One region of the Streptomyces sp. NPDC059668 genome, then DNA from elsewhere that is predicted to be linked to it. Evidence: riboswitches for the same ligand, from Rfam matches in the RefSeq annotation. Region 1 holds a riboswitch; the other holds the start of a gene.
What was found. Region 1 has a riboswitch for cyclic di-AMP ahead of ACFV2J_RS40875 (M23 family metallopeptidase). Riboswitches for the same ligand answer to the same signal wherever they lie in the genome.

Region 1 (3,398 bases):
CTGGAGTGCGGCGTAGCGCGCGAGGCCCTCGCGGTCGGAGAACTCCAGGGACTCCGTGAGCCGCTCGGCGGAGAGGTTGGAGGCGCCGATCGCCCGGACCTTGCCGGCGCCGACGAGCTCGTCGAGGGTGCCGATGATCTCCTCGACCGGGACCGAGGTGTCGTCGAAGTGGGTGTAGTACAGGTCGATGTAGTCCGTGCCGAGCCGGCGCAGCGACGCGTCGGCCGCCGCCCTGATGGTGTCCGGGGCCAGCCCCTTGTACTGGGGATGTGCGCCGACCTTGGTGGCGAGGACGACGTCGGAGCGGTTGCCGCGCGCGGCGAACCACTTGCCGATGATCGTCTCGGACTCACCGCCCCTGTTGCCGGGGATCCAGGCCGAGTAGCTGTCGGCGGTGTCGACGAAGTTGCCGCCCCCGGCCACGTACGCGTCGAGGACGGCGAAGGACTGCGCCTCGTCGGCGGTCCAGCCGAAGACGTTGCCGCCGAGGGCGAGCGGGAAGACCTCGATGTCGGAGGAACCGAGCTTGCGGAGAGGAGTCATACCCCATTTCAACAGTCGTACCGGACGACTGCATTCCGCGCCCGCCGTGTGCACGGCGGGCGGCGGATCAGGGGTTGATGCCCTTGCTGTGCAGCCATGCCATCGGGTCGATCGCGGCGCCGCCGTCGGGGTGGACCTCCAGGTGGAGGTGCGGCCCGGTCACGTTGCCGGTCGCGCCCACCCGTCCGATGACGTCGCCGGTGGCCACCTTCTGCCCCACGCTGACGCTGATGGACGACTGGTGGCAGAACCACAGCTCCGTGCCGTCGTCGAGGGTGAGGATCGTCCGGTAGCCGTACGCGCCGGCCCAGCCCGCCTCCGTGACGGTGCCGCTGTGGATCGCCTTGATCAGCGTGCCCGTGGGGGCGGCGAAGTCGAGACCGGTGTGATACCCGGAGGACCACATGGATCCGGCGTCGCCGAAGCGGGAGGTCAGGGTGTACGAGGAGGTCGGCAGCGAGTAGCTCTTGGCGAGCTCCGCGAGGCGCGCGGCCTCGGCCTTCTGCTTGGCCTCCGCGTCCGCCTTCTTCTTCGCGGCGGCTTCCTTGGCCTTGGCCTCGTCCTGCTGTTCGGCGGCCAGCGCGACGGCCTTCTTCGCGGCGGCGGTCTCGGCGGCGGCCTGGGCCGCGCTGTCGACCTGGTCCTGCTGGGACTCGGCCTGCTCCATGATGCGGGCACGCAGCGCCTCACCGGCGTCCGCGTTGCCCTGCGCGGCGTCGGCGGTGGTGAGACCGGCGCCGGTGAGCGGGGTGGAGGAGCCCTTAGGCGCGCTGGAACCGCCGTCGGATATCAGGGCCTTGGCCGACTGGGTGACCGAGGAGAGGTCCGGCAGCGAGATCGACACGGGCGGCTTGCCGGGCGAGGCGGTGGCGATGCCACCCGCGCCGACGGCGGCCAGGACACCGACGCCGAGAACGGTGGAGCTGCGGGCGAGTCCGCCTCCGCGCTGCTTGGAGACGCGGTGCCGGCCGCGGACGGGAGCGATGGAATCCGCGGTGGGGTTCCACTCCTCCCAGGGGCCCTCGTCGTCGCCGCGGACGTGACCGAAAGTCTGGGGGTCGTTCGGCGCGAACGAAGTGGGCTGGGCAGGCCGGTTGGACGCCACGTGGGCGCGCTCCTTTCCTTCCTTCTCGCCTACCGGGTTAGCTGACGGGTTCGGAGCAGGAAGGTCTCCTACGCGCGTCAACCCACGGTGTCTCCACCGTGAAAGACGCTCGATTCACCCCAAGTTGGTGGTTCCCCGGTTCCCTCGCGGGATTCGGCGCGTGCGCACGGAGCCATCTCTTGTGACGGCTGGGACGACCGCGCTGCGTTATCGAACGTTAATAGACTCGGGTACCGGATTCCAAGCCGTTCGTACTGATCATTGCGCTCTCTTGGCCAGGACTTACGGGGCATGACCGGGGGAAAGCGGGCGAGTTGGCCCGGCCCGGCTTCCGGCACCGTTTTGACGGTGCGTCAGCTGCTATGCGGAGGGGCAGCGTCCGACTACCCCTGGTGACAACGGCCGGGAATCCCTGCCGGCTCCATGGGGCGCCGGACGGCGAGGAGCGCCATGTCGTCCGCCAGGGCGCCGCCGGTGTGCCGGCGGACGCCCTCCGCGAGCGCGGTCAGCAGGGCCTCGGGATCACGGAAGGTCCGTCCGGCGAGCCGCTCGGCCGGTTCGTAGAAGTGGCCGCGGTTGTCCCGCGCCTCGGACAGGCCGTCGGTGTGGAACAGGAGCGTGGAGCCGGGCGGGAAGTCCGCCCGCTGCGCGCGGTCGGGCCAGCAGCCCAGTTCGCCCATGCCGAGCGGCAGCGCGGGGTCCGCGGCGGCCAGCGTGAACAGCGTGCCGTCCGCGTGCAGGAGCAGCGGTGACGGATGGCCGCGGTTGACGACCCGGACCACGTCTCCCCCGTGCGGGATCTCCGCGAGGACGGCAGTGGTGAACCCCTCGAAGGCGTCCAGGCTCCCGCGCCGGGCGCCCTCGCGGACCAGTGCCCGCTCCAGTCGCTGCGCGACCGCCTCCAGCGTCGCCTCCTGCTCGGCCGCCTCGCGGAACGCGCCGATGACCACGGCGACGGCGGCCACGGCGCCCATGCCCTTCCCGCGGACATCACCCACCACCAGCCGTACGCCGTGCGGAGTGTCCTGCACCGCGTACAGGTCACCGCCGATGAACGCGCCCGCCTGGGCCGCCTCGTACCGCGCCGCGACCTCCAGGCCGCCGATCCGGCCCTCGGGTTCCGGCAGCACGGCGCGCTGAGCCGCCTCGGCGATCTGGCGGGCCGAGGCGAGCCGTTCGTCCGAGCGGCGGACGAGGACGTTGATGAGGACGGCGAGGGCGGTGACGGTCGCCACCGTGGCGACCTCGGTGATCGAGCCGATGCCCATGTGCAGGCCGAACCTGAGTCGGCAGGCGAGCAGCGCGGCCAGCGTCATGGCCCCGGTGAGGAGGGTGCCGCGCAGCGAGAGGAGCGGCGCGGCGACGAGTGGGGCGGCGGTGAAGAGCGGGGCCGCGGTGAAGTCGGGCGGGGTCAGCCAGTCGTAGACCACCGCGACGACGACGAGCAGGACCGGCAGCGCCCGTACCAGCGTCCAGGCGCGCGAGATGCGGGGGACGTCCGGCGCTCCCGGGTCCGGCGGCCGTCCGTCCCGTGGCCCCGGATCGGGCGCGGGACCGCCGGGCAGCCGTCCGGCCGGCCGGTCGGAGGGCCGTTCGGCCCGCTGCGCACCTCCTCGCTGCCCCACCCGTCCAGGTTTCCCGGAGCGGGCGGAGGGGGCCAGCGGTGTGGACCGACCGGGGGACGTCCCTCGGCTCCGCCCTTGATTTCGCCCTCGGTTTCGCCCTCAGCTCCGCCCTCGGTTCCGTGCGG
Region 2 (3,398 bases), on a different contig from region 1:
TCGAGGTGCTGCTCGCCGCGCCGCTGGAGGCCGAGCCGGCCGGACTCGACGGCATCGCCACGATCATGGCGCGCGCGTTCTCCGAGGGCACCGACAAGCTCTCCGCCGAGGAGTTCGCCGCCGAGCTGGAGCGCTGTGGCGCCACCCTGGACGCGCACGCCGACCACCCCGGTGTACGCCTCTCCCTCGAAGTGCCCGTCTCGCGCCTCCCCAAGGCGCTCGGTCTGCTCGCCGACGCCCTGAGGGCACCGGCGTTCGCGGAGAGCGAGATCGAGCGGCTGGTGCGCAATCGGCTCGACGAGATCCCGCACGAGAGCGCGAACCCGGCCCGCCGTGCCGCCAAGGAGCTCTCCAAGGAGCTGTTCCCGGTGACCTCGCGGATGTCCCGTCCCCGGCAGGGCACCGAGGAGACCGTGCGGAAGATCGACGCGGCGGGCGTCCGCGCCTTCTACGACCGGCACGTGCGCCCGGCCACGTCCACCGCCGTGATCGTCGGCGACCTCACCGGCGTGGACCTCGACGGGCTGCTCGCCGAGACGCTCGGCGCCTGGACCGGTTCCTCCGCCGAGCCGCGTCCGGTACCGCCGGTCACCGCCGACGACACCGGCCGCGTGATCATCGTGGACCGCCCCGGCGCGGTCCAGACGCAGCTGCTGATCGGCCGTGTCGGCTCGGACCGGCACGACCGGGTCTGGCCCGCCCAGGTGCTCGGCACGTACTGCCTCGGCGGCACCCTCACCTCGCGCCTGGACCGGGTGCTGCGTGAGGAGAAGGGCTACACCTACGGGGTGCGGGCCTTCGGTCAGGTGATGCGTTCCGCCCCGGACGGCACGGGTATCGCGATGCTCGCCATCAGCGGCTCCGTGGACACCCCGAACACCGGGCCGGCGCTGGACGATCTCTGGAAGGTGCTGCGCACCCTCGCCGCGGACGGTCTGACGGACGCCGAACGGGACGTCGCCGTGCAGAACCTGGTGGGTGTGGCGCCCCTCAAGTTCGAGACCGCGGCGGCCGTCGCGGGCACCCTCGCCGACCAGGTCGAGCAGTACCTGCCGGACGACTACCAGGCGACGCTGTATCAGCAGCTCGCCGCGACCGGCACCGTGGAGGCCACCGCGGCGGCGGTGAGCGCCTTCCCGGTGGACCGTCTGGTCACCGTCCTGGTGGGCGACGCCGCGCAGATCGAGGAGCCCGTCAAGGCGCTCGGTATCGGTGAAGTGACCGTCGTGGCCGCGGAGTAGAAGCCGGACGGAGAGCGCGGCAAAGAACGCGCCAGGGAACGCGGCGGAAAACGCACGTCCCAGGGGGCCCGGGTGACCGAAGAGTCGCCCGGGTCCCCTTTTGCCCGGACAACATCCTCAATTTGTCCGTATTGATGGGGTGGTTGCCTTTCTGCCCTGTGGCATGCACTACAAAAACCGTGATCCGTTTGTTGATTGAAAGTCGGCCCCCTTAGCGTCGGTCCGGCTGTTCGTCAGGCAGTGCGCCGCGTCCGCGGCACCGGACAGTCATCGCCGAGTCCCCGTACGGCGCGAGCCAGGGGAGCCGGGGACCCGTACGCAGTCCCTGGGGTGAATCGGACCCCCCTCCCCGTGAGGGCGTCCGTAGGAGACCTTCCTGCTCCGAACCCGTCAGCTAACCCGGTAGGCGAGAGGGAAGGAAAGGACCAAGCCCCTTCATGGCGTTCACCTGTGGCACCGGGAAACACCGTCGTCCGAGCCGCGTGAAGCGCACCACCTCGAACGCCGTCGGCGTCGCGGCGCTCACCACCACCGGTGTCATCGGAACCCTGGCCGCCCCGGCCTTCGCCGCGGACAGCTCCGTCGAGCAGACCGGGCTGACCCAGGCCGTCACCATCGGCGACACGGTCGCCGCCCAGATCGACGCGCAGGCCGCCGCGCAGCAGCGCGCCGCCGACGAGGCCGCCGCCCGCCGGCAGGCCGAACAGGCCGCGCGCAAGCGGGCCGTCGAGGAGGCCGAGAAGGAGCGCGAGGCCAAGGAGCGCGCCGCCCGCGCCGCCGAGCGCAAGCGCCTCAACACCTTCGTCCTGCCGATCCCCGGCTCGTACGTCTCCACCGGCTACAAGGCCGGCGGCAGCCTCTGGTCCTCCGGCAGTCACACCGGCGTGGACTTCCACGCGGCGTCCGGCACCCCGGTCCACGCGGTCGGCTCGGGCACGGTCGTCACGGCCGGCTGGGGCGGCGCCTACGGCAACCAGGTCGTCCTGCGGATGCACGACGGCACGTACACGATGTACGGCCACCTGTCGTCCATCGGTGTCGCCGTCGGCCAGACCGTCACGCCCGGCGACCGGCTGGGCCTCTCCGGGGCCACCGGGAACACCACCGGGCCCCACCTCCACTTCGAGGCCCGCACCACGGCGGAGTACGGCTCCGACATCGACCCGGTCGCCTACCTCCGCTCGCACGGCGTGAACGTCTGACGCCCGGCGTCCCCGCTTTCGAAGCCCCGGCTCACCCGAGCCGGGGCTTCGTCGTTTCGAACGGCTGTCTGTCCAAAAAATATCCATGGATTCCGGCCCGCCATCGGAAATTCCGGCTCGCTGCAATAGAGTCGCCGAACGAGCGTCAATCGACCGCGTTTCGCGGGGATTAAGGCGGAGGTCGGGTCATGCGCATTCCCGCGCACTCGGTATGCACGGCGATCCGCGACGACATCGTCGCGGGTGTCTACGAGCGCGGCGGCCGGCTCACCGAGGAACTGCTCGCCCGCCGCTACGGCGTCTCGCGCGTCCCGGTGCGCGAGGCCCTGCGCACCCTGGAGGCCGAGGGGTTCGTCGTCACCCGCCGGCACGCGGGCGCGTGCGTGGCGGAGCCCACCGAGCAGGAGGCCGCGGACCTGCTGGAGATGCGCATGCTCCTGGAGCCGCTGGGGGCGTCCCGGGCCGCCCAGCGGCGCACCGAGGCCCACCTCAAGGTGCTGCGAGGCCTGGTCAGGCTGGGTCAGGAACGCTCCAGGAGGGGGAACAGCGAGGATCTGCGCTCCCTGGGCGGCTGGTTCCACGAGACGCTCGCGCAGGCTTCCGGGAGTCCCGCGCTGACGTCCACGCTGGCCCAGCTGCGGCACAAGATCGCCTGGATGTACACGGTCGAGGCGCCCGCCGACCCGGTGGAGTCCTGGGCGGAGCACGGCGGCATCGTGGACGCGGTGGCGCGCGGCGACGGTGAGCGGGCCCGGACCGTCACGGCGCTGCACACCGAGCGCGCGACGGCCGCGCACCGGCTGAGGTTTCCCGGTGGGGGAGATCGCCCGGACCGTGTGAGGACTTCGCAACATCCCGTAAACATGACGGGCCTGCGTCATTAACACGGGGGCCGTATACAAAGAGAGGTAATTCGCGGGGGATTATTTCTGCTGCCCGCAATTCGAAAAAAAGA

Region 2: it holds a riboswitch for cyclic di-AMP, as region 1 does, so the genes downstream of both, ACFV2J_RS09955 (M23 family metallopeptidase) here and ACFV2J_RS40875 (M23 family metallopeptidase) in region 1, are expected to answer to the same signal.

Annotation. Positions count from the first base shown of each region.
Region 1 covers NZ_JBHWEL010000118.1:2,949-6,346, forward strand. The annotation lists gene ACFV2J_RS40870 (aldo/keto reductase) at 1-543, opposite strand, end outside; gene ACFV2J_RS40875 (M23 family metallopeptidase) at 611-1,648, opposite strand; cyclic di-AMP (ydaO/yuaA leader) riboswitch at 1,660-1,817, opposite strand; gene ACFV2J_RS40880 (PP2C family protein-serine/threonine phosphatase) at 2,032-3,273, opposite strand.
Region 2 covers NZ_JBHWEL010000009.1:94,034-97,431, forward strand. The annotation lists gene ACFV2J_RS09950 (M16 family metallopeptidase) at 1-1,241, shown strand, start outside; cyclic di-AMP (ydaO/yuaA leader) riboswitch at 1,503-1,665, shown strand; gene ACFV2J_RS09955 (M23 family metallopeptidase) at 1,679-2,443, shown strand; gene ACFV2J_RS09960 (GntR family transcriptional regulator) at 2,632-3,327, shown strand.